4 regions of the Affinirhizobium gouqiense genome follow, and region 1 is predicted to be linked to each of the others. Evidence: predicted binding sites of a transcription regulator. Region 1 holds the regulator's gene; each other region holds the start of a gene.
The links. The regulator LexA, encoded in region 1, represses DNA repair genes until DNA is damaged. The targets are predictions, from matches to a motif close to TGTTCNNNNTGTGTTCNG.
Positions count from the first base shown of each region.

Region 2: the regulator LexA is predicted to act here: its motif matches at 4,385-4,402, upstream of QTJ18_RS23685 (DNA recombination protein RmuC).
Region 3: the regulator LexA is predicted to act here: its motif matches at 5,999-6,016, upstream of QTJ18_RS08575 (energy-coupling factor ABC transporter ATP-binding protein).
Region 4: the regulator LexA is predicted to act here: its motif matches at 3,008-3,025, upstream of QTJ18_RS05535 (DUF3072 domain-containing protein).

Region 1 covers NZ_CP129382.1:844,101-851,646, reverse strand. The annotation lists gene pdhA (pyruvate dehydrogenase (acetyl-transferring) E1 component subunit alpha) at 1-27, opposite strand, end outside; gene QTJ18_RS12490 (FtsB family cell division protein) at 173-490, opposite strand; gene eno (phosphopyruvate hydratase) at 648-1,922, opposite strand; gene kdsA (3-deoxy-8-phosphooctulonate synthase) at 2,081-2,932, opposite strand; gene lexA (transcriptional repressor LexA) at 3,196-3,915, shown strand; gene QTJ18_RS12470 (ComEC/Rec2 family competence protein) at 3,896-6,550, opposite strand; gene gltA (citrate synthase) at 6,972-7,546, shown strand, end outside.
Region 2 covers NZ_CP129382.1:3,240,762-3,248,307, forward strand. The annotation lists gene metK (methionine adenosyltransferase) at 1-540, shown strand, start outside; gene trmB (tRNA (guanosine(46)-N7)-methyltransferase TrmB) at 543-1,250, shown strand; gene QTJ18_RS23670 (BQ00720 family protein) at 1,326-1,583, opposite strand; gene QTJ18_RS23675 (Hsp20 family protein) at 1,626-2,054, opposite strand; gene QTJ18_RS23680 (ribokinase) at 2,188-3,087, opposite strand; gene QTJ18_RS23685 (DNA recombination protein RmuC) at 3,137-4,351, opposite strand; gene def (peptide deformylase) at 4,476-4,991, shown strand; gene fmt (methionyl-tRNA formyltransferase) at 5,127-6,062, shown strand; gene truA (tRNA pseudouridine(38-40) synthase TruA) at 6,062-6,871, shown strand; gene QTJ18_RS23705 (hypothetical protein) at 6,818-7,414, opposite strand; gene QTJ18_RS23710 (hypothetical protein) at 7,444-7,546, opposite strand, start outside.
Region 3 covers NZ_CP129382.1:58,869-66,414, forward strand. The annotation lists gene QTJ18_RS08530 (acyl-CoA dehydrogenase family protein) at 1-352, shown strand, start outside; gene QTJ18_RS08535 (crotonase/enoyl-CoA hydratase family protein) at 459-1,217, shown strand; gene QTJ18_RS08540 (hypothetical protein) at 1,424-1,681, shown strand; gene QTJ18_RS08545 (hypothetical protein) at 1,777-1,902, opposite strand; gene QTJ18_RS08550 (exodeoxyribonuclease VII small subunit) at 1,999-2,253, opposite strand; gene QTJ18_RS08555 (histone deacetylase family protein) at 2,256-3,191, opposite strand; gene QTJ18_RS08560 (acyl-CoA thioesterase) at 3,532-3,936, shown strand; gene QTJ18_RS08565 (biotin transporter BioY) at 3,995-4,558, opposite strand; gene QTJ18_RS08570 (energy-coupling factor transporter transmembrane component T family protein) at 4,612-5,217, opposite strand; gene QTJ18_RS08575 (energy-coupling factor ABC transporter ATP-binding protein) at 5,211-5,891, opposite strand; gene QTJ18_RS08580 (winged helix-turn-helix domain-containing protein) at 6,034-7,221, shown strand; gene QTJ18_RS08585 (GNAT family N-acetyltransferase) at 7,279-7,546, shown strand, end outside.
Region 4 covers NZ_CP129381.1:927,188-934,733, forward strand. The annotation lists gene QTJ18_RS05520 (sensor histidine kinase) at 1-140, opposite strand, end outside; gene QTJ18_RS05525 (response regulator) at 127-585, opposite strand; gene QTJ18_RS05530 (ATP-binding protein) at 578-2,776, opposite strand; gene QTJ18_RS05535 (DUF3072 domain-containing protein) at 3,045-3,260, shown strand; gene QTJ18_RS05540 (helix-turn-helix transcriptional regulator) at 3,340-4,074, opposite strand; gene QTJ18_RS05545 (globin-coupled sensor protein) at 4,311-5,819, shown strand; gene repB (plasmid partitioning protein RepB) at 5,890-6,942, opposite strand; gene repA (plasmid partitioning protein RepA) at 6,988-7,546, opposite strand, start outside.

The sequences.
Region 1 (7,546 bases):
TGCCGACGCGGCTTGCTTGGGCGCCATTCATAACCTCCCTGCGTGTTTGTTTGGTTATGAACACCATAGGCAAGAAAGGAGGGGCCAGCAATGCCCTAAATGCATGGCTCACATGAATATTAAGCAGCTGTATTTATTAATGAATTGGAACCTTAACCGGATTTCGGTTAATTCAGAAGTAGTTGTTGAAGATCACAATTTCATCGCCGCGCGACACGTTGAGCTGGTAGCGCGCGATCTCGTCAAGCATGTCCTTTTCAAGCGATCCATCGCTGAGCAGTTGCACCTGCCGCTCCAGCGCCTCTCGCTTCTTTACCAATTTGGACAATTCCGCTGCACGTTCAACCCGCGTGCGCTCGAATTTCTCCGTGGCGACGAGCCCGAGATTGCCGTGCACCGAGTGATAGCCGAAATAGGAGACGAAAGCGACGGTGATGGCGGGGATGACCAGCCGGCCGAATTTTCGTTTTTTGTGATGTCTCGTCCACATGCGAGATTATGCCCTGTAACGCAGTACCTGAGCGTCAAGGTGACAGAACATGCTTAAGCAATGGTTGATCCTCGTCGAAGTCCGATCGCCTGTCAGAAAAGAGAAATGGCGGCGCCTCGCAGCACCGCCATCCTGAATGCAACCGCGAGGGAGCCGATCAGCCCTTCAGGATCGAGCGGCCGGCAAAGCCCGCCTGCGGACCGAGGAGCTCCTCGATGCGGATCAGCTGGTTGTATTTGGCAATCCGGTCCGAACGGGACAGCGAGCCGGTCTTGATCTGCCCGCAATTGGTGGCGACGGCGAGATCGGCAATCGTCGAATCCTCCGTCTCGCCCGAGCGGTGCGACATGACTGCGCTGTAGCCGGCCTTGTGGGCGGTTTCGACGGCATCCAGCGTCTCGGTCAGCGAGCCGATCTGGTTCACCTTGACGAGGATGGAATTGGCGACGCCCATCTTGATGCCGTCGCGCAGGCGGGCGGAATTGGTGACGAAGAGATCGTCGCCCACCAGCTGCACCTTGTCGCCGATCTTGTCGGTCAGATATTTCCAGCCGTCCCAATCATCCTCGGCCATACCGTCTTCGATCGAGATGATCGGATATTTGCCCGCCAGTTCGGCAAGATAATCCGCCATGGCTTCCGGCTCCAGGCTGCGGCCCTCGCCTTCCATGGCATATCTGCCGTCCTTGAAGAACTCGGTCGAAGCGCAGTCGAGCGCCAGATGAATGTCGTCGCCCGGACGGTAGCCGGCCTTTTCGATCGACTTCATGATGAAATCGAGCGCTTCCGGCGCGCTTTTCAGGCCTGGTGCGAAGCCGCCTTCATCGCCGACATTGGTGTTGTGGCCGTTCGCAGCCAGCTCCTTCTTCAGCACGTGGAAGACTTCCGCGCCCATGCGCACGGCGTCGCGGATGCTCTCTGCGCCGACCGGCATGATCATGAATTCCTGGAAGTCGATCGGATTGTCGGCATGCGCGCCGCCATTGATGATGTTCATCATCGGAACCGGCAGAAGCCGCGCATTCGGGCCGCCGACATAGCGGAACAGCGGCAGGCCCGATGATTCGGCGGCCGCCTTGGCGACAGCGAGAGACACGCCGAGAATGGCGTTGGCGCCGAGGCGCGACTTGTTCGGCGTGCCGTCCAGCTGGCACATCAGATTGTCGATCAGGATCTGGTTTTCCGCATCATGGCCACCGATCGCGTCGAAGATCTCGCCATTGACGGCTTCGACCGCCTTTTCCACGCCTTTGCCGTGATAACGCGATCCGCCATCCCGCAATTCAACGGCTTCATGCGCGCCGGTCGAGGCGCCCGAGGGAACCGCGGCGCGGCCCATGCTGCCGTCTTCCAGGTGAACATCGACTTCGACGGTCGGGTTTCCGCGGCTGTCGAGAATCTCGCGCGCGACGATATCGGTAATGGCTGTCATGAGCTTTTCCTGCTGGTAAGTGCGGTGGAAATCACTGCCTGTCTTATCCAAAGGCACAGAAAATACAATGGCAGGAGCATGACAGCCCGACCCCGTCCTGCGGATGGCGATGGCAGCACGCCATCCGCGCCGAAGACGGCTATCCAGCCGGCCTCTGCTCAGACCGTCTTGGCGACCGTGTCGAGCGCCATCAGCCGCTCCAGCAGGCGTTCCAGATCCGCCAGGCGGACCATGTTCGGGCCATCGGACGGCGCGTGATCGGGATCGTCATGCGCCTCGATGAACAGGCCGGCCACGCCGACCGCGACGGCTGCGCGGGCAAGGGTCTCGACGAAACGCCGCTCGCCGCCGGTCGAGCCGCCCTGCCCTCCCGGCTGCTGCACCGAATGTGTCGCATCGAAGATGACCGGAGCGCCGAGATCGGCCATGATCGGCAGCGACCGCATGTCGGAAACCAGCGTGTTATAGCCGAAGGATGCGCCCCGCTCGCACAGGAGCACATTCGGATTGCCGCTTTCGGTGAACTTGGCCAGCACATTCTTCATGTCCCAGGGCGCCAGAAACTGCCCCTTCTTGACATTGATGACACGGCCGGTCGCGGCGGCGGCGACCAGGAGATCGGTCTGCCGGCACAGAAAGGCGGGGATCTGCAGCACGTCCACCGTCTCGGCAACGATCGCGCATTGCTCCTCGGTATGGACGTCGGTGAGCACCGGGAAGCCGAATTCCTGCTTCAGATCCGCAAAGATCTCCATCGCCTTTTCCAGGCCGATTCCTCGTTTGCCCGCGATCGACGTGCGGTTGGCCTTGTCGAAGGAGGATTTGTAGATCAGGCCGATGCCGAGCCGGTCGCAGATCTCGCGGATGGCGCCGGCCATCATGAAGGCGTGGTCGCGGCTTTCCATCTGGCAGGGACCGCAGATCAGCGAAATCGGTGCCTGATTGGAAAAGCGGACCTGGCGCGCCCCGTCGCCGACCACAATCTCGGAATTGGCCTTGACCGTCATCATCAAATCCTCACATCCGTTCGCCGCAAGCGGGCGGCGCGCCGCGGGGCGCTTTGCGCGCCGGCCCGGCCTGTTTGTCTTTCCTGACGCTAGCCCTTAGCAGCGGCCAGTATCTCTGTCACCGACAGATCGGCATGGCGGGGCGCATTTGCAAATCGTCAAGCCCGCCGCGCATTTTTGGGCCAGAAAGCAGCATCACGGCTTGCGGAACACATGTGGAACAGATAGTGTCCGTTCTGGATTTGTTTCCATTGGGGCTTTCGACGATGCTGACTCGCAAACAACAGGAACTGCTTCTGTTCATTCATGAACGCATGAAGGAGTCCGGTGTACCTCCATCCTTCGATGAAATGAAGGATGCTCTCGATCTCGCGTCGAAATCCGGCATTCATCGCCTGATCACCGCGCTGGAAGAGCGCGGCTTCATTCGCCGGCTTCCGAATCGCGCCAGGGCGCTTGAAGTCATCAAGCTTCCCGATGCCTATACCCCGCCGGCGCAGCCGCGGCGCGGCTTCTCGCCCAGCGTGATCGAAGGCAGCCTTGGCAAGGCGCCGCCGAGCAAGCCGGCCGCACCGCAAGCGCCGGTGGACGACCAGCGCTATTCGGCCAATGTGCCGGTGATGGGCAGAATCGCTGCCGGTGTGCCGATCTCCGCCATCCAGAACAACACGCATGAGATCAGCGTCCCCATCGAAATGCTGGGCAATGGCGAACATTACGCGCTTGAGGTCAAAGGCGATTCGATGATCGAGGCCGGCATTCTCGACGGCGATACGGTGATCATCCGCAATGGCAGCACGGCCAGCCCGGGCGATATCGTGGTGGCGCTGGTGGATGATGAGGAAGCGACCCTGAAGCGGTTCCGTCGAAAGGGCGCCTCGATTGCCCTGGAGGCGGCCAATCCCGCTTATGAGACGCGGATTTTCTCGTCGGACCGGGTCAAGGTCCAGGGCAAGCTCGTGGGTCTCATCCGCCGTTACCATTGATCAGGCGCCGGAGATGGTCCGGCAGGTGATTGTCGAAGCTGCGCGTGGTCCAGGCATAGGTGCGGTGGATCTGCCAGGGACGGAGTTGCTCCGTCTCGACGGGCATGGCGGCTGTCATCGACCAGGCTTTGCGATCGGCACTTCCGCCAAACTTCAGCGTCACGGCTCCCAGTCGACGCAGGTGATCACCGGTGATCAGGACGGCGCCCGAGCGGCAGGCCTGCATTCGCGATCGTCGTGCGATGACGAGATCGGCGCTGTCGCAGGCGGAGCCGACATAACGGGCATCCTCGAGAAGCACGATGCGCACGCCGTCGCTGGTCCGAATGAGGCAGGCCTTGCCCCGGAGGCAGCTGAAATGACGGCCGTCGCTGCGCTGAAGCCAATGGCTGAGCTGTGCCTTCATTGACGTCAGCTGATCATGCGTCAGCACCTCCTTCACCCGCGGCTTAGCGGAGGGCTTATCCTTCTCCCGCGGCCTTGCGCCGCCTCGATGGTCCCGGCGAGCTTCGGCGGCAGACGTCCTGCTATTGTCCGTCACCTCTTCTGCCGGTCTCGTCGTGGTGATGCGGTAGGCATTCTGCCATTGCCGATAGAGGAATTCCGGTGCGTGCGCGCGGCTGATCATCGCCTCCTTATCTGAGAGAACGGCCGCCAGTGTGCCATCCTCCGAAATCAGCAGGTCGGGCGGCGGCATCACCCGGGCCAATCCGGCCAGAGCGAGGGCCGCAGCCAGGACAGGCAGGCCGATCAGCTTCAGCTGGGTGCGCAGGAGGACAAGGCAGGTCAGGCCGAGGGAGGCCAGCGGCAGAAAAAGCGCCGGCGGCTGTCCCGTGGCCGCGATGCCGCCCCAACTCGCCACATGCGTGGCAATGGCGATCACCATATCGACAGCCACGCCCATGAGGGAGAAGACGGGGCCGTCCAGGCCAAGCGGCATGGCCAGCATGCCGATCAGGGCAGCGGGCATGACCACAAAGGAAATCAGCGGCATGGAGGCCAGATTGGCCGCTAGGCCATAGGTGGTGATCTGATGAAAATGCCCTGCCGAGTAGATCGTGGTGGAAAGTCCACCGATCAGCGAGGTCATGAAGGCCTCCAGCAGCAGCACCCACGCAAAGCGGCCCGCCGTTGCCACCAGCCACAGGAGCCCGGGTCGACGCGGCTGCCGGCCCATCTGCGGCGCCCGCCGGCGCTGGGCGCGCGTATAGACGGCCACCAGCGCCCCAGTCGCGGCGAAGGACATCTGGAAGCTCGGCCCCATCAGCGCCGAGGGCGCGATCGCCATGACCAGAATGGCCGAGAGGGCGACCGTGTGCACGCTCACGGAGGGGCGATCGACGAAGATCGCGAGCAGCATGACCGCCATCATCAGATAGGCGCGCTCGGCAGAGACGCCGAAGCCGGAAATCAGGTAATAGGCGGTGACGAGCAGCAGCGCGCCGCCTGCGGCGATCTTCTTGATCGGCCATCGCTGCGCAATCACCGGCGCCAGAGCGAGAAGCCGGCGCAGGCCGACAAAGCAGATTCCCGCCGCCAGCGCCATGTTCAAGCCGGAAATCGCGACGATATGCGAGAGCCCGGCCAGTCGCAGAGCCTCGACCGTATCCGGGCTGATGGCGCGGCGCTCATCGGTGACGATAGCTGCAGAAAAGGCGCCCGCATCACCGGGGACGAGGCTGCGGATCCTGTCGCCGATGCGGCTCCGCAGATCGAAGACGGCGATCTTGGCGCGCTGCAGCCAGGTTTCGTGAAGATCATCGCCGCTGTCCGGGCCGCCAGGGTGGCCGACCCTGTCCCGCAGCCGCTGCGGCAGGCCAAGGGCAAAGCCCGTCGCACCGATTCCGTCATAATAGGCGGCGAGAGTAAAATCGGTCATCCCGGGCAGAGCGGGGCCGGAGGGCGGCGACAGACGCGCGCGCCCCGCAATGATCATGCCGGGATCGAAAGGCGTTGCCTGTCCCCTGACGAGCAGGGTGATGCGCGTAGGCGGGCGAAGCAGATGCGGATGCGCCGTCTGGCGCAGGCGCACCGTATAGCGCCAACGATCCTCTCCTGCGGCCTCGCGGCGTTCCACCACGCCTTCGATGCGGGTGGTCACCGCGCTGTCCAGAACGACCGTTGTGGTGCGTGCATCTTCAAGCGCCGCAAGCCCGAAGCCGGCCAGGATCAGGCCCGCCGCCATGCAGGCCGCAGCCGCGCGCATTGCGCATTTCTGCCTGAGATGGAAGGCCGCGCCCATGAGCGGCAGGCTGAGCCAGCCCAGCCAGAAGACCGGGTTTTGCGCCGCGCCGATCCACAGCGCTATGCCGCAGGCCAGAAGCACCGGCACGAGGAGAAAGAACAGCCCATGCGCCCGCTCCTCCTGCAAGGCCAGCACCAGGCCGGAGGGCGACCAGGCGGATCGGGCCTGGCGAAGGGCGACCAGACCGGCAAGGCGGCGGGTTGGTCCAGCCCGTTCCCCGGAAATGATGAGATCGCCGCCCGGCCGCGCCGACCAGTCGAGCATCCGGTCGAAGGGCGCCTGGTCGAAAGAGCGGGCCTCCGCCTCCTCGGTCGGGGATGCGATGGCAGACCCTGCGGCGAAGGGTCTCACCTGCACACTACGGCTGTGGTCGTCCTCACGCGGCGACACTGGTCATCCCCGGTCTTTTCCACCCCCTGCAGCAAGACCATTTCCGCATTCTCAAGCTTGCATGCCAGCGGGCCGATGCTGGCGGCGGCGATGAAGGGCCGAAGGTCCGGCCGTCTCGCCCGCATCCTCTCTTTCCGTCGGGCCCGTCCAGCGTCGCACAGGTCAGACTGCACCCGCCGTCATTGCACGGTCAACTGCCTGCGGCTGTGCTTTTCGTCTGGACCTTGCGTTCAGATGTTCTACATTTTGCCGCGACTGGCGAGCGCGATCCTTGGTGGCGGGAGTCAGCCCCACCATAAATTTCGCGCTGCACCAATTAGCCTTCAGGAGTGCTTGGCAGCGCGCGACGGATCATATAGCTAACTCATATGCTTCATTTCTTTGGCGCGTTCGGCGCCATTCCGCCCATCGGAGGATCAGCATGACGGAAACAAGCGCACATCTTGGATTGGGAGATAAGAAGGTCGATCTCGGCGTCCGCAAAGGGACGATCGGTCCCGATGTGATCGATATCGGTTCGCTCTACAAGCAGACCGGCGCCTTCACCTACGATCCGGGTTTCACCTCGACCGCGGCCTGCGAATCGAAGATCACCTTCATCGACGGCGACGAAGGTGTTCTGCTGCATCGCGGCTATCCGATCGAGCAGCTCGCAGAGCACGGCGATTTTCTGGAGACCTGCTATCTGCTGCTCTATGGTGAATTGCCCACCGCAGCGCAGAAGAAGGATTTCGACTATCGCGTCACGCACCACACCATGGTGCATGAGCAGATGAGCCGCTTCTTCACCGGTTTCCGCCGCGACGCCCACCCGATGGCCGTCATGGTTGGCACCGTGGGCGCGCTCTCCGCCTTCTATCACGACTCGACCGATATCACCGATCCGCATCAGCGGATGGTTGCATCGCTGCGGATGATCGCCAAGATGCCGACGATCGCCGCCATGGCCTATAAATACCATATCGGCCAGCCCTTCGTGTATCCGAAGAACGATCT
Region 2 (7,546 bases), 1.2 Mb from region 1:
GCGCTCGGCGATCTGAAGATTGCCGATGACTGCGCCTGGTACATCAACCCCACGGGCAAGTTCGTCATTGGCGGACCGGACGGCGATGCCGGATTGACCGGCCGCAAGATCATCGTCGACACCTATGGCGGTGCAGCCCCGCATGGCGGCGGCGCCTTTTCCGGCAAGGACACGACCAAGGTCGACCGGTCGGCAGCCTATGCGGCCCGCTACCTGGCCAAGAATGTCGTCGCTGCCGGCCTTTCGGAAAAATGCACGATCCAGATTTCCTATGCCATCGGCATTGCCCAGCCGCTGTCGATCTATGTCGACCTGCATGGAACCGGCAAGAACGCGACCGAAGATCAGGTCGAGGCCGCGATCCGCAAGGTCATGGATCTTTCGCCGTCCGGCATCCGCAAGCATCTTGACCTCAACAAGCCGATCTATGCAAAAACATCCGCCTATGGCCATTTCGGCCGCAAGGCCGGCCGCGACGGTTCCTTCTCCTGGGAGAAGCTGGATCTGGTGAAGCCGCTCAAGGAAGCAATGAAGGGCTGAGAATGTCGTCTGAGGATACCGAGCGCCGGTCGCGAGCCACCGAGGCCTTTTTCGGCCGGCGCAAGGGCAAGGCCTTGCGCGAGAACCAGATCGACCTGATGTCGACGCTGCTGCCGTCACTGCGGCTGGATCTGGCGGCTCCGGCGCCGGCCGCTCTGGCGGATCTCTACAATCGTGAAGTCGAGCGGCTGCGGCTGGAAATCGGCTTTGGCGGCGGCGAGCACCTGGCTCACCGCGCGGCCGAACAGCCCTCGACCGGGTTTATCGGCGTCGAACCCTTCGTCAATTCCATGGCGAAGCTGCTGGCCAAGGTGGACGAGCAGGGTCTGGACAATATCCGCGTCTATGATGACGATGCGACCCAGCTTCTCGACTGGCTGCCTGCCGCCTCCATCGACCAGATTGATCTGCTTTATCCGGATCCATGGCCGAAGAAGAAACACTGGAAGCGGCGCTTCGTGTCACAGGTCAATCTGACGCGTTTCCAGCGGGTGCTGAAGCCCGGCGGACTGTTCTGCTTTGCCTCGGATATCGATACCTATGTGAATTGGACCCTGATGCATTGCAGGGATCATGGCGGCTTCCAGTGGCTGGCTGAAGAACCCTCGGACTGGCTGTCGCCCTTCGCCTCCTGGCCCGGTACGCGCTATGAAGCCAAAGCGCGCAGGGAGGGGCGGTCGTCGGCCTATCTAACCTTCCGGCGGATCTGAGGCCCGGCGGATCTGAGGCCCGGCGCGTCTGAGACCCGGCGCGTCTGAGGCAGGCGCCTCGGCCGCGCAAACGTGTCAGTGAATGCTGACGGTTTTCAGATCGTCTTCCGCCGCCTTGAAGAAAGTGCTCGACCGGTTGTCCGTCAGCAGGATCGGGGTGCCGTCGGCGCCGAACAGTGCCCAGAGATCAAGGCTCGGGTCGATTTCGGGAGCCTCGGGAAAGCACTTGGAGACTTCTTCGGACCGCATTTTGCGAATGTAGCCAATTTCGCCCGAACCGAGATGGGCAAGTTCCGACTGCGTCAAGTGCGAGGTCGCATTCTTCAGGAGCATCATCGCCTCCGTCTCCATTCATCAGGCATCGCTGCCATGAACTTACTCTGAGACGGAAATGTTAATTTTTCGCACCATGCGCTCAGGTTCCGGCCGAATGAGATCGACCGAGAGCAGGCCGTTCCGCAGGCGCGCCCCACCGACCTGCATACCGTCGGCCAGGACGAACATGCGCTGGAACTGCCGTGCGGCAATGCCGCGATACAGATAGTCCCGCGCGCCTGTCTCCGTTTGCCGGCCTCTGATGATCAGCTGGTTTTCCTCCAGGCTGATGTCCAGATCGTCTTCCGAAAAACCGGCCACAGCCAGCGTGATCCTCAATCGCTCGGGCTCGCCGTCGAGCTCGGGACGCATGCGCTCAATATTATAGGGAGGATAGCCGTCATTGGCCTTTGCAAGACGCTCCAGCGTCTTCTCCATCGTATCGAAGCCCAGAAGCAGCGGGCTGGTAAACGGTGTCATCCGACTCATCTCTCAGTCCTTGATCACAAGCGACCGCGCGCGCATCCGGGAAGGCCTGCGCCAGCACCCAGTTATATGGGTGGAGCCCGTGCTCTTCGCAAGCGGGGCCTTTGCGACCTGGAAGCCTGGACGGCATGGCGTCTCAGCGCCTGGCATCCACATCGCCGGCCATGGGAATGGCCGGTTGCGCGCCGGGTTTCAGGCAGGCAAGCGAGCCCGCCACCGCGGCCCGCCGCAGCGCCGCGGCAAAGTCGAGCCCCTGGTCGAGGCTCGCGGCCAGATAGCCGCAGAATGTATCGCCGGCGCCCACTGTGTCGACGGGATCGATCGTCAGGCCCTTTTGCGCCAGAAGCTCGCCCTGATGCATGGCAACGACACCGTCACCGCCCAGCGTCACCACCAGTGTCTGGCCGGTTTCCGCATGATGCTGGCGCATGGCGCTGATCCGTTCGTCGGCGGAGAGTTTCCGACGGCCGATGAGAAGCTCGAATTCGGTTTCGTTGGAGACCAGGATGGTTGCCAGGTGGGCGAGGCGGATCGAATCCGGCGTCAGCGGCGCCGTGTTGAACAGGGTGGTCACTCCCCGGGCGGCGGCGTCCGTCAGCGCCTGCTCCACGCAGGATGCCGGGATTTCCATCTGCAGCATGAGAATGTCGCCCTCGGCCATGGAGGCAAGGGCGGCCTTGCCGTCCTGCGGTGTCACGCGGCCATTGGCGCCGGATACCACCACGATCATGTTCTCTCCGTCGCCGCCGACGAGGATGAGTGCCGTGCCGGTCGAACCGTCGACCGTCCTCACCCGTGCGAGATCCACTCCCGCCTGCGACAGCAGGGCCAGGGCGGGCTCTGCGAAAGCATCATCGCCGACAGCCGCCACCATCTGCACCTGCGATCCGGCGCGGCGTGCAGCCAAAGCCTGATTGGCACCCTTGCCGCCGGCGGCCGTGGAAAAGGAACCGCCTTCCAGGGTCTCGCCCGGCTCCGGCAGGCGTGCTGTGGTGGCGATGAGATCCATGTTGACGGAGCCGAAGACGGTGATCATGCGTGTGTCCTGTTGAGTGCCGTTGCGGACCGGACACTGCCCGACGGGATCAATCCTCGTCAACCATCCGAAGCTTCAGAAGTCGCGTGCGGCCGTCATTCGCGGAACTTGGCTGTGCGGGCATGCGCTCCGACAGAGGCTGGGTGGCCGCAGCCGGAGGCTCGACCTCTTCCAGGTCGAGGGCGCTGATGCGGGCGCCGCGGCGTGACAGCTTGTCGGAAGAGGTCAGGATCTGCTCGATATCCTTCTGGGCCAGGGAGAAATGCCCCTGCAGTTTACGGGTCCTCTCGTCGAGCCGCACGAGGTCGTCCATCAGCAGCGCCACCTCGCTCTGGACGAGATGCGCCTGTTCGCGCATGCGCTGATCCTTGAGGAGCGCCTGCAGGACCTGGATGGAGAGCATCAGCAGCGATGGCGAGACGATGACGATGCGCAGCCGCTGCGCCTTCTGCACAACGCCTTCGAAATGCTCGTGAATCTCAGCGAAGATGGATTCGGAGGGCACGAAGAGAAAGGCCGTCTCCTGCGTTTCGCCGGCCAGAAGGTATTTCTCGGCAATATCCTTGATATGCGTTTCCAGGTCGCGCCGGAATTGCTGCCCGGCCATCTTGCGCTGGTCGGGATGGGGCGCGTCGCGAAAGGCATGCCAGGCTTCGAGCGGAAATTTGGCGTCGATGACAAGCGGCGGCGCGTCATTCGGCATGGTGATCGTGCAGTCCGGCCGCAGGCCGTTGGAGAGTGTGGTCTGAAAGCTGTAGGCGCCCTTTGGCAGGCCGTCTGCGACGATCACTTCCATGCGCCCTTGTCCGAAGGCGCCACGCGTCTGCTTGTTGGAGAGAATGGCCTGCAGCCCCACCACATCCTTGGCCAGCGTCTGGATATTGCTCTGCGCCGCATCGATCACCGCCAGTCTCTCCTGCAGGAGGCGCAGGTTGTCATGGGTGGATTTGGTCTGTTCGGCAATCGTCGAGCCGAGCCTGTGGGTCATGCCGTCGAGTCTCTGGTTGACCGCGCGGTTGAGCTCCGCCTGGCGGCTGCCCAGGGCCTCCGTCATGGCGGACATGCGGCCCTGCATTTCGGCCTGCGCCCGTAAAAGCGTGTCCAGGCGGTTCTCCATCTCCTCGCGCCGCCGGCTCGCCGCGCGGCGGGTAAGCCAGACGGCGAGAAGGAGGAGAAGGGCCGCGCCGCCCAGAATGAGGCCGATGGGACCCGCAAGCAGTGCGGCCAAAGCCGGATCGACGAGTGAAGCATTTGCGTGTTGCATCGGACGACCCTAAACAAGAAAGCAGGAGCCGAAAAGATCAAAACATGAACAAACCGGCGAAAATCCGCCAAATCGGGTCATCCGGCCAGTTTCATCCGGAAAAAAGATGCGTTATGGGAAGCGCATGACGATCAAGCCGCTTATCATTCTCCCCGATCCCCTTCTGCGTCAGGTGTCCAAGCCGATCGAGCAGGTCGATTCCGACGTGCTGCAACTGGCCGATGACATGCTGGAAACCATGTATGACGCGCCGGGGATAGGCCTGGCGGGCATACAGATCGGCGTGCCGCGCCGTATTCTTGTGGTCGACGTGTCGCGCGAAGGCGAGGAAAAGCAGCCGCTGGTGGTGATCAACCCGACCATTCTCACCTCCTCGGACGAGCGCTCGGTCTATGAGGAAGGCTGCCTGTCCATTCCCGATTACTATGCAGAGGTGGAGCGTCCGGCGTCCGTGACGGTGGACTATGTCGGACGCGATGGTAAGCAGCACCAGATCGAGGCCGACGGCCTTCTCGCCACTTGTTTGCAGCACGAGATCGACCATCTGAACGGGGTGCTGTTCATCGATCATATATCGCGGCTGAAGCGCGAGATGGTGATCAAGAAATTCACTAAGGCAGCCAAGACCAGGGCCATCTGACGGCGTCGGGGCCAGTCGTCGCACATGCATCCCGGCTGCACGATCGGGTTTTGACACGCCCTGCCTGATCCGGGCTTGATCTTCTATGCTTGAGCCGGTTTGAAGGCGCCTGATCGAAACGAGGAGACCCGGCCAATGGCACTGCGCATCATCTTCATGGGGACGCCCGAATTTTCCGTGCCGACCCTGCGCGCCCTCAAGGCGGCCGGACACGTGATCGTGGCGGTCTATACCCAGCCTCCCCGCCCGGGCGGCCGCCGCGGCCTCGACCTGCAGAAATCGCCGGTCCATCAGGCGGCGGAACTTCTCGGCATTCCGGTCTTCACGCCGCTGAATTTCAAGGATCCGGAGGAGCGCGCCCGTTTTCGCGCCCATGCGGCCGATGTGGCGGTGGTGGTCGCCTATGGACTGCTTCTGCCGATGGAGGTTCTGGAGGGCACGCGGCTCGGCTGTTACAACGGCCATGCCTCCCTCCTGCCGCGCTGGCGCGGCGCCGCGCCCATCCAGCGGGCCATCATGGCCGGCGATGACAAGACCGGCATGATGGTGATGAAGATGGAGAAGGGCCTGGATACCGGCCCTGTGGCGCTGACGGCGGAGGTGGAGATTGCGAAAGACACCACGGCCGGTGAGTTGCATGACCGGCTGATGCAGGTCGGGGCGCGCGCCATGGTCGAGGCCATGGAAAAGCTGGAGGCTGATGAACTGCCGCTGACGCCGCAGCCGCAGGATGGCGTTCTCTATGCCGCCAAGATCGATAAAAGCGAAACGCGGATCGATTTCACCAGGCCGGCCGCTGTGGTCCACGATCACATCCGCGGTCTCTCGCCCTTTCCCGGCGCCTGGTTCGAAGCCGTGATCGCCGGCAGGACGGAGCGGATCAAGGTTCTGGCCAGCAGCCTTGCCGAGGCAAAGGGTGAGGCGGGCATGGTGCTGGACGACAGGCTGACAGTGGCCTGCGGCGAGGGAGCGATCCGACTGATCCGCCTGCAGAAAGCCGGTGGCAAGCCGCTGGACGCCGAAACCTTCCTGCGCGGGACTGCGCTTGCCGCCGGAACGAGGCTGGCCTGATGCCGCGCTTCAAGATGACCGTCGAATATGACGGCAGCCCCTATGTCGGCTGGCAGCGCCAGGAAAATGGCCATTCCGTGCAGTCGGCGATCGAGAAGGCCATTCGCTCCCTGACCGGCGAGACCGTCTCCATTCGCGCGGCCGGCCGCACGGATTCCGGCGTTCACGCCTTCGGGCAGGTGGTGCATGCCGATCTGGCGCGGGCCTGGGTGCCCTACAAGCTGCGCAATGCGCTGAATGCGCATCTGGCGATGGCCGGGGAGAAGGTGTCGATCCTGCAGGTAGAGGCCGTCGACGACGGCTTCGACGCGCGCTTTTCGGCGCTGCGTCGCCATTATCTCTACCGCATCATCACACGCGCCTCGCCGCTCGCCATCGAAGCCAGGCGGGCCTGGTGGGTGTCGAAGCCGCTCGACCACGAGGCCATGCATGCGGCGGCGCAGATGCTGGTCGGGCATCACGATTTCACGACCTTCCGTTCGGTCCATTGCCAGGCGAGGAGCCCGATGCGCACGCTCGACCGGCTGGACGTGACCCGCCGGGGCGAACTGATCGAGATCCGCGCCTCGGCGCAGAGCTTCCTGCACAATCAGATCCGCTCCTTTGCCGGAACGTTGAAACTGGCCGGCGAAGGAAAGATGACGCCGCAGGACGTTCGCGCCGCCCTGGAGGCGAAGGACCGCGCCGCCTGTGGGCCGGTTGCGCCGCCGGAAGGTCTCTATTTCATGCAGGTCGATTATCCGGATCCTGCCGGATCAGCCGGGATAGACGCCGAGAAACTGTTCCAGCGCATCGGAGAGGATGAGTGACGGCACGATCAGCACCATCGTCAAGGTGGCGATCATCAGCCGGTGGTCTCCCAGAAACATTCTGAGGATACGGCTGAGCGCGATGATCATGCACAAGATCGCAACCAGCCAGGCAAGCGCGACAATGCCGGTCAGAGACGGCGTCATGATCAGCAGAAGGCTCATGACGCTGTAGACATAGGCGAAGGGAACGGAGATCCAGTTGACCGTGACGACAATGGCCGGATAGTGCCTGCCAATGCCGAGCATGGCGGCAAGCACGCCGGCCAGGACGATCGGCACCAGCCAATTGGCCGCTTCCAGCATGGCCATGCGCAGGAAGAAGACGCCGCCCAGCGACTGACCCGGCGGCAGGCCTTCAAGAAAGGCGATCCGCCACCAGATCCAAGACAGAGCAATAGCAGGCAGGCACCAGACCACGGCCCAGAAGGATCGCATCATGCCGCGATCGCTGATGTCGAGATATGTGAAACCGGCGCGGTCGCCCTTGACCAGCAGCCAGAGGCCAAACAGGTAAAGCTGAACTTCAGACAAAGCAGGCAAGCAGCAGGCCTCCGGGCGGAACAGCAAAATCAGCCATGCGTCAAACCCATGGCGGCTTCAAGATGTTGGATGATCCACATCGGCGGCAGGATCGTCATCAGGAGCAGGGCCGCGCGCCTCCATTTGGTGCCG
Region 3 (7,546 bases), 790 kb from region 1:
CGGTGAGGTGCGGGCCTCCAATCAGGACGGCTTCGGCCAGACGGCGGATCGCCTTGCGGCAAGCCTTGCCGATCTGGAAGAGGCGACGGATTGGCTTCTCGCCCGTCTCGGCGAAGGTCAGGCCGAGGCCGCGCTTGCCGGTGCGACGCCCTATCAGCGCCTGTTCGGCCTGGCGCTCACCGGCGCCTATCTCGCCAAGGGCGCGCTTGCCGATGCGGAGCATGGCCAGGCGGAGCGCCTGGTTCTGTGCCGTTTCGCTGCGGAGAACATGCTTGCCGAAACGGCGGCGCTGAAAGATCGCGTCGTCAATGGTGCGGAAAGCCTGGCGGCGGCGCGGGCTTTGTTTGCTTGAAAATCCTCCTCAGACCTCCCCCTTGCGGGGGAGGTGGCCGGCAGGCCAGAGGGGGACTTCTTGGCTTCTGCCCCGCGACGGGACCAGCGTGAACAAGGACAAATTCATGACCGACCATATCCTGATCGAACGCCCTGAGGCCCATGCGGGCGTGGCTGTCATCCGGTTCAACCGCCCCGACAAGAAGAATGCCATCACTGCCGACATGTACCGGAGAATGGTGGCCGGGCTGCACGAGGCGGGGCAGGATGCGGCCATCCGCGCCGTTGCCTTTCTTGGCACAGAAGGCTGTTTCTCCGCCGGAAACGACATGGCGGATTTCCTCTCCTATGCCATGTCGGGCAGCGCGGAGCCGCCGGCCGCCGTCGATTTCCTGAAAGTGCTCGCCAGTTATGGCAAGCCGCTCGTTTCCGGCGTGGATGGCCTTGCGATCGGAATCGGCACGACGATCCATCTGCATTGCGACATGACGATCGCCTCGACGCGGAGCCTCTTCAGAACGCCTTTCGTCGATCTGGCTCTGGTGCCGGAGGCGGCCTCCAGCCTGATCGTGCCACGGGTGATGGGCCATCAGCGCGCCTTTGCCCTTCTGGCGGCAGGGGAGGGATTTTCCGCCGAGGCGGCGCGCGAGGCGGGGTTGATCTGGAAGGTCGTCGCGCCGGAAGAGGTGGAGGCCGAAACGCTGAAACTTGCTGCCGCCCTTGCTGCAAAGCCGGCCGGCGCCATGAAGATCGCCCGCAACCTGATCCGCGGCGATAGCGAAGAGATCCTGTCGCGCATCGATGCCGAAATGGTGCATTTTTCGGCCCAGATGCGCAGCGCGGAAGCGCGGTCCGCCTTCGAGGCCTTCCTGAAGCGCAAATAGGCCGGCTGACGGCGCGGATGGCGGCCCTTGCCGAAGCCGGGGCTGGGACACTTTCAGGCTTTGTTAAGATGTTCGGGCCGATGGTCTGAGAGCCGCGCAGTTTCGTGCCGTCGATCCTGCGCGGACCGGACACGAATGAAAGAAAGCACCGGAGCGTGAGGCGCCGTGCCTTTCGCCTTTGCCGCGGCGCCAGAGGGAGATTCGGCATGACAAGATTGATGACCGGCCTGGCACTGCTGCTGCTGACGGCTGCCGCCGCCGCCGCACAGACATCCGGGCCCAATACCCGCGTCGACACCAATAATGGCGAAAGACCCCGACAGCGCTATGTCTGCGTGGTTCCGGCGCCCGATAGCGCGCAGCAGAACCAGCCCAATGTCTGCCGGGCGCAGGCGGGTCGCGTCGGCGGCTCGTGCCGCTGCAATGGCGTGGTAGGATCGGGCACGCTGCGCCTGGGATATTGACGGGGGGCGTGGTCCTGACGGAATGGCGCGCGTGATCCGGGCGGACGGGGGGTCTGACGGACGGGGGCGGCCGCCGCCTCTTCCCTATCCCGCGATCAGTTCGTCTCGCCGGGCGTGAAGCCGAACATGTAGATCGCCGCCAGCACGAGCGCGATGACGAAGATGGTCAGAACGAAGGTGATCATGCCGCTGCGGGCTTTTTGTCCGGTGTCTTTTGCCATGCCCGCTCAACGTCCGGGCACGGCATTGGTTCCTCACGGGGTGGCTGGCTGCGGGCCATGCCGGACCCCCCCGGTTCCTGTCATTGAGATCTGCTCTTATTCGCCATCCAGCGGCTCGACCGCCTGCGGCTTGCCGCTGCGGTCCAGGCGGATTTTCTCGATCCGGTTTTCGGCGGCCGAAAGCAGGGTCTCGCAATGCTTCTTCAAGGCTTCGCCACGCTCGTAGATGGAGATTGATTCATCCAGCGCCACATCGCCGCGTTCCAGCCGCGCCACGATCGTTTCCAGTTCCGCCACCGCCTTCTCGAAGCTGTAGCCGCTGACATCCGGGGCTGTCGCGCTCTCTGCCATTGTTAGCCTTTCATCAGTCTGAGGATATGCAGGCCGGCCGATTCGGCCAGACCCTCCAGATCATAGCCGCCTTCCAGCAGGCTGACGACCCGGTTGCCGGCGTATTTCCCGGCGATTTCCATGATCCGGCCGGTCGCCCAGTCGAAGTCGTCGCCGACCAGATTGATCTGCGCCAGCGGATCGCGATGATGCGCATCGAAGCCCGCCGAGATCAGAATGAAGTCGGGCCGGAATTCGTGCAACGCCGGCAGCACGCGGGAGGAAAAGGCGTCGCGGAAGTGCTCGCTGGCGGAATTGCTTTCCAGAGGCGCGTTGACGATGTTGCGATGGGCGCCGGTCTCCCCCTTCTCGCCGGTCCAGGGGTAAAGCGGCATCTGGTGAGTGGAGCAGAAGAGGACGGAAGGATCGTCCCAGAAGATATCCTGCGTGCCATTGCCGTGGTGCACGTCCCAGTCGACGATCGCCACCCGTTCCACGCCATGCACCTTCTGCGCATGGCGGGCGGCAATCGCCACATTGTTGAACAGGCAAAAGCCCATGGCCTTTGACTTTTCCGCATGATGGCCCGGCGGGCGCGAGGCCACGAAGGCATTGTCGATTTGTCCCGTCATCACATCGTCAACGGCTGCCATGGCGCCGCCAATGCCGGTCAGCGCGGCCTGCAGGCTCTTGGCGCTGACATGGGTGTCGGCTTCGATCTGGCGGATGCGGTCCTCTTCTTCCGGGATCTCGCGCATGACCGACAGGAGATGGCTCTCCGGATGCGCCAGCAGCACGGCATCTTCATTGGCCTGCGGCGCCGGTTTGCGGTCGAGCGGCGAGAAATTCGGATGGGTCAGCGCCAGGGACAGCGAGCGCAGCCGGTCCGCCCGTTCCGGATGACCCTCCGGCGTATTGTGCTCCAGGAAGATCTCATGTTCGTAAAGGCGGGTGGTCATGGCGATGAGGCTCCTGTGAGGTCATGCCGACATGGCGCAAGACCCGGCATATTTCAAGAGATTGCAGCGCGATCGCAAGCAATCCCGGCCATTTGCGCGCCCTGCGCACTCTCTTTGTGTTTCACGGCCCGCCCGCATTGCTTGTTTCGCGCGCTCCGCCTGCCGGTTTGTTTTTGCAGGCCTTGCCCATAGTGTTTGTTTTGCACGCTCTATCGCGGAAGGGGCGGCTTGTTCCCGCGGCCGGTCTCGTCTTTAATGGAGGGTGAGGAGCACCAAGAGGAGCGGATGGCAGCATGGGGGCAAGCACTATGACGGCAGGCAAAACGACAGCGAGGCGAATGTGACGAAGGAGACCGCCTATGGCTTCACCGTGCCGATGCGCGATATCGGCCCTGGCGGCACGATGCACAGCTTTGCCTATATCGCCTATGCGCAGGAGGCGCTCGCCGCCTTCTGGGCAGGGCGGGCTCATGAGGCGGGCGATCCGGTCTTCTGCGTGACCAAGGTCGGCTGTCATCTGCACAAGCCGCTGCAGAAAGGCGATCGGGTCGAGGCCGAGGTGCGCGTCTCAAAGATCGGCGGCAAGACGGCCGGCTTCACGATTTCCATGTATCGGGTCGCGGGCACGGATCGCCAGCTGGCCGCCGAGGCGGAGATCGTCTGGACCGCCTGTCACGCCGAAAGCGGCGAACCGGTGCCGCTGCAGGAGGACCTCCGCGACTGGCTGTATCGCAATCTGGAGTGACCGGCGGGGGAAGCGGCCTTCGGCTACGCCGCGTCCGGATGCCTCACGCCCGGATGCCTCAAACCCTGTGCGGCAGGAGCGGATAGCCGATGATCACCGCCCTTGCGGCGAGCGTCGCGATCGCCGCCTTCAGCAGATCTGCGGGAAGGAAGGCGAGCGACCCCATGGCCACCGTGTCGAGCGGCGTGCCGGCCACCAGCCAGACGACCGGAATGCCCAGCGCATAGACGGTCAGGATGCCGCCGATTGCGCTGGCCAGGAAAAAGCCCGCCATTTGCCGCACCGCCGATTGGCGCTCGGCCACCAGCCGTTCCGCCAGAAGTCCGGTCACGGCAGCGCCGACGATCCAGCCGAAAATATAGCCGGCCGTCGGGCCCATCAGCAGGCCAAGCCCGCCCCGTCCGCCGGACAGGACCGGCAGGCCGATCGCCACCAGCACCACCAGGAGGGCATAGGCCAGAGCGCCGCGCTTCGCGCCGATAATGCAGCCGGCCAGCATGACACCCATGGACTGCGCGGTGATCGGCACCGGCAGCCAGGGAAGGGGAACGGGCGGAATGAGGCCGAGCACGACAATGATGGCGGTGAAAAGGGCGGCAAGCACGAGATCGCGGGTCGTCATGAAAATCTCCAAACAACAGGGGCCGGACCGGCATCGGGAAAAATCTAGCAATCCTATTGGCGGCGAATTCCGCGGGCGTCAATCGCCGTCGCGATCGTATCGGCATCGCGGAGCGTGGAGATGATGAGCGGCCCGAGCATGCGGTGGATCTTGACCGGCACGCCGCGGGCCTGATGCGCCTCCTTCAGCACGGCGTAGCGAGCCAGGATATCCGGCACGAAGCGCAGCACCATGCCCACCGCCAGCCCGGCATCGGCAGCCCGCAGCAGGCCCAGCCGCTCGAGCGGCAGCAGGAGGCGCGTCAGGACCTCCATGAAAGCGGCGATCGAGGTCGTGGCCGTTACCGCGCCCGCCAGGACCAGGATGCACAGCAGGCGCAGGCTCGTGGATAGCGCCACCTGCGGCGAGACGAGCACGAGGTTGATCGCGCCGAACAGGATGATGGTCGCCAGCACCGGCCGCAGCCGGCAAACGCCCTCGCGCAGGCCAAGGCCGGTCTGCGCGTAGACGAGAACGGCCAGGCTCAGCGCCGCCGCCAGAACAAGGGGATTATCGACGAAGACGAGGAGAAAGCTTGCGATGGCCAGGCCAACAAGCTTTGCGGCAGCGGGCATGCGGTGCAGGCGGCTTTGACCCTGGACATGCAGGCTGTTCAGCATGCGGCGATCTCGGCGTAGCGTTGAACGGCTGCCGCGCCATGGCCGTCAAAGGCAAGCGCTCCCTCGTGAAACACAAGCACGCGCGCAAAACCCTGCACCAGGTCGAGATCATGGCTGATGACGATCGCCTGCTCCTCCAGCCCCTCCAGGGTGGCTTTCACCAGAGCCCGGTTCTTCAGGTCCAGCTGGTTGGTCGGCTCGTCGAACAGGATGAGCTTCGGCTGCGTCACCACCACGGCGGCAAGGGCCGCCAGCTGCAACTGCCCGCCCGACAATTCGTGCGGCCGCCGGTCCGCCAGCGCGGCGATGTCGAAACGGGCCAGCACCGCATCCACGGCGGCCGTCACCGCCTCCTTCGACAATCCGCGGCTTTTCGGGCCAAGCGCGATATCGTCGCGAATGATCGGCAGGATGATCTGGTGCCCGGGATTCTGGAAGATGAAGCCCGTCGCCGCCATGACCGCCTGCGCATCGTCCACCGTGTCCAGCCCGTCCAGCGTCACACGGCCGCTGCTCGGCTTGGCAAGCCCGTTGACCAGGCGCGCGAAGCTCGTCTTGCCCGAACCGTTCAGCCCGATCACGCCGATCCGGCTTTCGCAAAGGTCGAGCGACAGGGGATGGAGCGCAACCCGTTCGCCATATCTCAGTTCCGCTCTATCGAAGACGATATGCAAGGCCTGTCATCCGCTCTTTCATGAAGCAAGGTTCACCTGCGCCTCTATACCCGCTGCCGGGCAGAAGGGAAACTCTGCGCCACGCCACCAAACGGCACAGAAGGCGATTGAACAAAATAGGAACATTGGCTAGCTTCAGGATATGACGAATCCGATCGACAACCGGCTGGCCCGGCACATTTTTCTCGACCGCCAGGGCCTTTCCCGGGCACCCAATCGGCTGCTGGGCCGGCAGGGATTGCTGGAGCTCATCGAGACGCTGGGCTTCGTCCAGGTGGACAGTATCCAGACGGTCGAACGGGCCCATCACCAGATCCTGTTTTCCAGGAACCAGACCTATCGCCGCGAGGATCTTGCCGCGCTTCTGGAGACGGATCGAAGCCTGTTCGAACATTGGACGCATGATGCGGCGGTCATCCCTTCCGCCTTCTTTCCCTACTGGAAACACCGTTTCATTCGCCGCGAAGAGCGGATCCGTGCCCGCTGGGCGCTCTGGCAGGGACGTGATTACGAAGCGGCGATCGCGCAGACCTATCGCCGCATCTGCGATACCGGTCCGGTCCTGGCGCGCGAGGTGAAGGAGGAGGATCACAAATCCGGCGGCTGGTGGAACTGGCACCCGTCCAAGACGGCGCTGGAATTTCTCTGGCACACGGGCAAGCTTTCCATCACCCGGCGGGAAAACTTCCAGAAGGTCTACGATCTGTCGGAGCGCGTGATTCCGGCGGACCATTTTGCCGCCGAAGTCGACGAGGCCGCCTTTGTCGACTGGGCCTGCCGGGCAGCGCTGGCGCGGCTCGGTTTTGCCACCTCGGGCGAGATCGCCGCTTTCTTCGACCTCATTTCCCCCAAGGAGGCGAAGGAGTGGGTGATCCGCAATCGCGACGCCCTGGAAGAGGTCACGCTGCAGACGGCGGATGGTCGCCTGCGTCCCTCCTTCGCGCTGGCCGATCAGCTCGCAAGCCTCCACGATGTGCCGGAGCCGCCCGCGCGGCTGCGGGTCTTGAGCCCCTTCGACCCCTTGCTGCGCGACCGCGACCGGGCGGAACGCCTCTTCGGCTTCTCCTATCGCATCGAGGTTTTCGTGCCGGAGCCGAAGCGGCAATATGGCTATTACGTCTTTCCGCTCCTGGAAGGCGAGCGCATGGTCGGCCGTATCGACATGAAGGCGGATCGGCGGGCGGGCGCGCTGGTGGTCAAGCGTCTCTGGTGGGAAAAGGGGGTGCGCGACAGTGCGGCCCGGCAGGCCCGGCTGGAGGCGGAGCTGCAGCGCCTGGCCCGGTTCACAGGCGTGGAGAGAATAGAATTCCTGCCGGATTGGCGCGGCTGATCACGCTCCGGCACCGGCTGTGACAACAAGGGCCGTCGATCGGCCGAAAGGATGCTCATGCCCCAAGGCGAATACCAGCTGGACGCGCAATTTCCGGCGATCGAGGATTATCTTCACCTGCGCAAGGCCGCCGGCCTCACCCCCTTTTCCCGCGAGGCGGCGGAACGCGGGCTGAAGGGCACGTTTTTCGGCGTCAGGATCAGGATCGGCGAAGATATTGTCGGCATGGGCCGCATCATCGGCGATGGCGGCTGCTTCTTCCAGATCACCGATATTGCCGTCCTGCCGGACCATCAGGGCAAGGGGCTCGGCAAGGCCATCATGG
Region 4 (7,546 bases), on a different replicon from region 1:
GCCCGGTTGACCGCGCGACGCACCGTCGGCGGCGGCTGAAGCTGCTCCAGATGTTCGCAGATGAGTTCGGCATCGAGCGTGCTGTCCTCGAGCAGCAGGATGCGTGGCGCCGCGGCGCGACGAGCATTAGAGTTTGGCATTGCTGGAATATCCCGGAGGCGGCTCGTTCAAAAGCGCCCAGAAGACGCCCAGATCCTGTATCGCCTGGAAGAAGGCCGTGAACTCGACCGGCTTGACCACGAAGGCATTGACGCCGAGTTCGTAGCTGCGCACCAGATCCTGCTCCTCGCGCGACGAGGTGAGCATGACGATCGGGATATGGCGCAGCGCCTCATCGCGCTTGACCCGTTCGAGAACTTCCAGCCCGTCCACTTTCGGCAATTTCAGGTCCAGCAGCACCACGGCCGGATCCCGATGCGCGCGATTGTGATAAATGCCTGAACAGGTCAGGTAATCCAGAGCTTCCGCGCCGTCGCGGGCCACGACGACCTCATTGGCAAGCTGGCATTTCTCGAATGCCGCCAAGGTCAGCTCGAGATCGCGAGGACTATCCTCGACAAGCAGGATAGGTCTTAAATCAGCCAATAACGCGTTCCTTCTCCACCTGTCTCGGCAGGGTAAAGGTGAAGCACGCGCCTCGTTCCACCTCGCCTTCCGCCGTTATCGTTCCATTGTGCCGTTCTATGATTCGCCGCGCCAGCGCCAGACCAATTCCGGTACCGTCGAAATCCTCGGCGCGTTGCAACCGCTGGAACACGCCGAACAATTTTCCCACATAGGTCATGTCGAAGCCGACACCATTGTCGCGGACGCTGTAGACAAAACTGTCGCCATCCGCACGACCCTCGATCGCGATCTTTGCCTGGGCGCGCGGGCTTGTGTATTTCACCGCATTGTCGACGATGTTGAACCAGACCTGCCGCAGCAGCGTCGCGTCTCCAAAGGCGTCCGGCAGGGGCGAAATGCTCCATTCGATGTCGCGGTCGCCGGCGGTCAGGGTCACCGACTTCACCACCTCCACAACCAGCTTGTTCATATCGACCGGCTTGGTGTTGATCGAGGCGCGTCCGAGCTGCGAAAAGGCCAAAAGATCGTCGACCAGCTTGCCGGCGGAGAGAGCCGCCTCCGAAATGGTCTGGAGGTAATGCTGGGATTTCGGATCGAGGCTGGTCTCGCGCTCACGCAGAAGCTGGGCAAAGCCGACGATATGCCGGAAAGGCGCCCGCAGATCATGGGAGACCGAATAGGAGAAAGCCTCCAATTCCTTGTTGGACCGCTTGAGTTCAGACGCAAGCTGCGCCAGTTCCTCGGCCTTTCTTAGCACGATGCCGACGATTGCCGTGCGCAGCTCCTGCGCCGCGGAAAGCTCGGCGCTGCGCCATGGCGCGGCCTGGCGCCGCACGAGCTCCTTCCACGCTTCGAAAGACTGGCGCGGATGAATGCGGCCGCTTTCCTGCACGATCTTGTGCGGGTTGCCGCCCCATGTGACGCTGCGGACCAATTCCGGACGAAACCAGATGAGCCAGCTGTTGTGCACCGCGGAAATGCTGACAGCCAGAACGCCGCTTCCTCGCTCCGCCAGATCTTCGGCATCCGGATAATGGCGCGACAGGGAATCGGTCGCGAAGAAACCATCATCCGTCCGCCCCTCGAGCCAGGTGGCGAGCTTCGTCACGGCATCATGATCCGGCACCGTCCCGAAGCTGCGGACATCCTCTTGCGTGACCACCGCTGCGCCGGCGGCATTCACCTGGGCGAGAAGCCTGTCGCCTGCCCCCAGCAGCCCATCCACCCAATCGGGTTGCGCCGCCATGGCATTCAGCAAGCCATTGGTGATCGAGGTGAGTTCGACGCGGCCCGCCGCCTCTTCCGCCCGGGCCAGGGCCGAGATCCGCATGGCGAGCGACTGGCTGACGAAATCGCAGATCTCGCGCGTGGCATGTGGAACCAGATGCGGCTCCGCGCTGTGGCAGGAAAGCAGACCCCAGAAGCGCCCATCCACCATGATCGAGACGGACATGGACGACGCCGTACCCATATTGCGCATGTATTCCAGATGGACCGGCGACACGCTGCGCAATTGTGCAAGGCTCATGTCCAGCACGGCTTCGCCATCTGCCGATTGCGCCTGCAAGACCGGAACCGGCCTATAGCCGACATCGGGAATGATCCTCAACCGGTTGACCGTATAGAGAGTCCTGGCCTGGGCCGGGATATCGCTGCTGGGAAAGCGGAGATCGAGATAGACGGGGAGCCGGCCATTATTGGCTTCGGCCACGACGTGACCGTTCCAGTCCTCGTCGAACCGATAGACGAGCGTGCGGTCGAACCCTGTCAGCTCGCGCACGAAATTTGCCGCCACCACCAGCGATTGCGGAATGTCGCGCTGAACGGCAAGGCTCTGGGTGAAATTGCGCAGCGCGCCGAACATTTCGTCGAGCGACCGACGCTCAGTTCGCTCCACTTCCACCACGATCAGCGGGCCGGAGCGATGTGCAACCAGGCTGAGCTCGCCTTCCGCGATCAAGGATTGGTAGGAGGCTTCGTCGGTCGCATACCAGGCTTTCATGGCCGGCAGCCGGTCGGCTATCGGAGCCTCAACGGGCCTGCCGAGCGCGACGCCATCCCCCAGATACTCGGAAATATTGGCACTGCATTGCACCACAACGCCATCTTGCGCGCGCATGGCAAACAGCGCGCCGTGCGGCTGGATCGCACCCGGGATATGGATCGGCTCCTGTGCGCACAGATCGAGATCCTGATGGGTGGGCTGCAATGATGGTCCCCGCTGGCCAGACGAGTTGTTACAGGAAAAGAGGCGAAGGGATTGCCCCTCCGGCTCCGTGAGTAGGATGGAAAATAGAGATCGAAAGCCAAATGTAAACCTTCGGTATCGATTCAATTTCGCTCTGTTCGATCACCATCGATCAGGGGGCCGAGGGTCGCAACCCGCGTCGAAAGGGCTGCGCTTCTGCACGCCGAGGATAAGCCGGAACAAGCCGGCGCCTAGAACGTTTAGAGAACGAAACCAGGAGACGACGACAATGGCCGACAATCCGAAAACTGACACATCCTCCAATACACAGAAGGATCCGGACGAATGGGTGAGCGGCGATGAGCCGATGACGGGCGCCCAGACATCCTATCTCAAGACCCTGTCGGAACAGGCACACAAGCCCGAAGCCTTTGCGGAAGACCTGACAAAGGCCGAGGCATCCAAGCGGATCGACGAATTGAAGCAATCTCTCGACCTGGCGTGACATGCGACGGCGCGCACCCGCGAAGAGGGATCTTACCGGAACGGATGTGTCCGCCTGCGATGCGGGCGGCCACTCCGATCTAGTCGATCAGATGCCGCCGAATGGCCTCGGCAATCGCCTGGGTGCGGTTGGCGGCTCCGACCTTGCGCGTCGCATTCTTGATATAGGTATTCACGGTATCGACCTGATAGCCGCTCTCTTCGGCGATCTGGCCGCTGGTCAGCCCTTTCGACGCGAGCTTCAGGCAGATCATCTCCCCGGATGAAAGGCGCAGCGACGAGGCCGCAAAACGCTCCATGATCGGCCGGGTGATCACCGTATGAGCCGCTGGCGCGATGGACGCCAGAAAGTCGATCTCGTCCCTGTCGAAAGGGGTGGTGCGGGTAAAGCCGACCGAGCCATACATGATAGTGCCGCGGCGGATCGGGAACAGTGTCCGGTTCTTGATGTTGAAGGTGTCGAGCAGATAGCCGAGACGCTCATTCGGCTCACCCTCCGCCATCACCTCGCCTTCGACGACGACATCCTCCAAATGGTTCTTGGCATGCTGCACGAAGCTGTCCGTCAGGTGAAGGCGCTCCTGATGATAGATGTCCACGAAGGCCGGCGGAAAATCCGTATGGATCGATTGCGCCGATCCGAAGCGAAACCCCTCAATGTCCAGCCCGCTGATCAGAACATGATCAAAGCCGACGGCCTTGCGCAGCCGAGCGATGAACGGGTGATTGTGGATGAAACGCCGCGCGGGAACCGATTGAAGATCGACATACTGGTCTAGATCGTCAGCAGAGCGGAAAACGGTTTTGGACAGCATGAATCACCTAGCAAGAACCGCGGATCGAGGTTCTTTCCCTTACGCCAAATGGATGTTCGCGACTACATGAATAGCTGACCAAGAGTCGCCTTTTACGCGATTACCAACATCAACCGGACTCGGGCACCCCAAAAAAATACCTGACAGAAACCTCTCCCGGTCAAATAAGATTGTCTTAATGATTTAATACTAATTTATGGTTGATAGAAATACATCAGCAACATCCGGAGCCAAACATGGCCACAGCCGACACCCTCAGAGAATTGTCAGATCGATTGAGCTTTGTCGGCCTGGGCGAGCAGCAGAAGCGCCAGCTGAGCGAAATGCGCCCCGTCATCACCTCCACGATCGGCGCCTCGCTGGATGTCTTCTATGAAAAGGCCAAGCGAAACAGCCATACAGCCGCCTTTTTCTCCACGCAGGATCGCATCAACCACGCCAAGAGCCGGCAGGAGGATCACTGGGGCGCAATCGCGTCCGGTGCCTATGACGGAAGTTATGTGGACGCCGTATCGGCCGTCGGCCGAACCCACGCCCGGCTGGGTCTGGAGCCCCGCTGGTATATCGGCGGCTATGCGCTCATCCTGGAAGGGATTATCAAGGCGGTTGTCGGATCGGAGCTGAAGGGCCTGTTCTTCGACAGGAAGGCACAGCAGGTCTCCGAGAAACTTTCCGTGGTGGTCAAGGCCGCTCTGGTCGATATGGATTACGCCATCTCTGTCTATCTGCAGGAGCTGGAAAACGCCCGCAAGCGCGTCGAAGCGGAGCGGCAGCAGGCTCAGGACGCCCAGACCCTGGCTTTGACGGCGCTGGACGTGGCTCTTCGCCGGCTGTCGGATCGCCAGCTGAATGTTCGCATGACCGAGGATTTGTCGGCCGAATTCACCGGCATCAAGGGCAATTTCAATCAGTCCGCCACCGAACTCGATGCCGCCTTGCAGGAAATCCGCGACGCGGTCGAGCAGGTCCTTTCCGAGGTCGGAAGCATTTCCTCCGCCACCGACGACATGGCCCGCCGCACGGAGCAGCAGGCGTCTGCGCTGGAGCAGACGGCCGCGGCGCTGGAAGAGATTACCACCATCTCCTCCGGATCGGCGCAGCGAACCGCCGAAGTACAAGTCGTCGTGCGCGAATCGGCCGATGAGGCAACCCGGTCCGGCAAGGTGGTGGAAGAGGCCATCAGCGCCATGGGCCAGATCGAAAGCTCATCGCACAAGATGACGCAGATCATCGGCGTCATCGATGAGATTGCGTTCCAGACCAACCTGCTGGCCTTGAACGCCGGTGTCGAGGCAGCGCGGGCCGGCGATCAGGGCAAGGGCTTTGCCGTGGTTGCCCAGGAGGTCCGCGAGCTTGCCCAGCGCTCGGCCGCCGCCGCCAAGGAAATCAAGACCCTCATCGATCAGTCGTCGACCGACGTCAATCGCGGCGTGGACCTCGTCAACCGCACCGGCAAGGCCCTGGTCAGCATTGGCGAGCGGGTGAATGTCATCAACGAGCACATCACATCGATTGCACAATCGGCGCGGGAACAGTCCTCCGGCATAGACGAGATCAACTCCGCCATCCGCAGCATGGATCAGATCACGCAACGCAATGCTGCGCTGATGGAGGAGACCAATGCCTCCACTCAGCATCTGTCCGGCATCAGCAATGGTCTGGCGGAACTCCTCGGTCGCTTCACCACCTCGTCCACGATGCGGCCCCAGGCCAGCTATCATGCAATGGAACGCAAGCGCGCCTGACCGGCTAGCGAAGGGTCACGCTCGCATCGGTCGCTCTCTTCGTTCAGGTCGCACCCGTCAATGCGGTCGCTCAGGCGCCTTTGTACCGATTGAAGTGATCCACCAGCATGCGGGCCGCTTCATTCAGGAAGGCATCGTCGACATCGGACACGAATTCGATCTTCGAGCTGCGCCCATCCCGTTTCAGCCTGGCGAAGACGCGTCCCGAATGATCCTTCAGATCCAGCACGCCCACCGCCTGATCCGTCTCCGGCATGGGCTTCTTGGGCCGCGTCAGATTGTCGAACAGAAGCTGAAAGCGCTGGTCGCTGCCGGATGACCTGAAATCCGGCGCAGCGATGACGCGGTCTGCCTCGCGCTTGCCGGCCTCGCTTTTCAGCAAGTCGCCAAGCTTCATCCAGCGGTCGCGTCCGGCCTTCGGCGCCGCGCCGATCATGCGGATATAGGTTTCCGGCACCGCTTCGATCACCTGGATCAACCGGGACAATTCGCTCTTCTGCACGGACAGGGCACTGCCGATGACCTTGCGGTCAAAACCCCGCGCTGCGAGATTGCGGGCGAAGATCGCGCGTTCGATGAAAGACAGGTTGCGGCGCTCGGCATTTTCCTTGCCCTGCGCCATGACCAGTTCATCATCGGTCATGGGCTTGACGACCGCCTTGACCGGAATGCCCAGCCGGGCTGCGGCGCGGATCCGGCGGTGGCCATAGGCGGTCTGGTACCGGCCCTCTTGCGCGGGGTGCGGCCGCAGCAGGACAGGAACCTGCTGGCCGCTTTCGCGCATGCTGTCCATCAGCATCTGGAAGTCGTCATCATCCTGCTGGTCGATCTGCAGGCGATCCTCGACGAAAGAGGCATCGATCTGGTCGGTCGACACGGAGACGACGTGATCGCCGCCGGTCAGCGCCTGCCGAAGCGCGCGCACCTCCTCGGCATCCTTGGCGATGGCGCCAAGGCTGAGCCCCATGGCCTTGACCGCACCGGAGGCTGCGCGGGCCGGCGGCGCCGGCTTTTCGAAAACGGAAGCATCGCCCTCTGTCCGCGACGGCGTCGAAGGGGGAGCGGACGGCGTGAAGCTTCCGGAAAACAGGGCTTTGAGTTCGCTTTTTCGGCTGCCTGCCATCAATTCTACCTTCCTCGGGGAACCGCGTCTGAGCGATCCGCCGCCTTACCAGCCCCATGCTGCATGGATGAGGGATTCAACTTCGCCATTGACCGCCATCATGGCCTCCACGGCGCGATCATAGGTCGAGCGGGTGAAATTCTCCCGGCCCACCTCATAAAGCGTTTGCTTGGTCAGTCCCGCATCGGAGACTGCCGTGGATTTCAACATCGGCGCGGTCAGGACGCGATCGCCGAACAGCGACCGCATGAAGCCGACGATCTGTGCCTGCGGGCCATCATTGGGCTCGAACCGCGTGATCAGATAGCGCAGAAAATCGAAGTTTAGCGTGCCGCCCGCTTCGCGCACGACCGACAGCAGATCCGAGGTCATGAAGAGAAACTGGTTCATCGACGCCACGTCCAGCATTTGCGGATGGACGGTGACGATGACGGATGAGGAGGCGCAAAGCGCCGAGAGCGTCAGATAGCCAAGCTGCGGCGGGCAATCGATGACGACGATGTCGTAATCCTGTTCGACCGATAGCAGCGCCGTCTGAATGCGGGCGAAGAACAGCGGGCCGGCATCCTCGCCGCTCTGGCGGCGCGCCAGCGCCTGCGGCGTC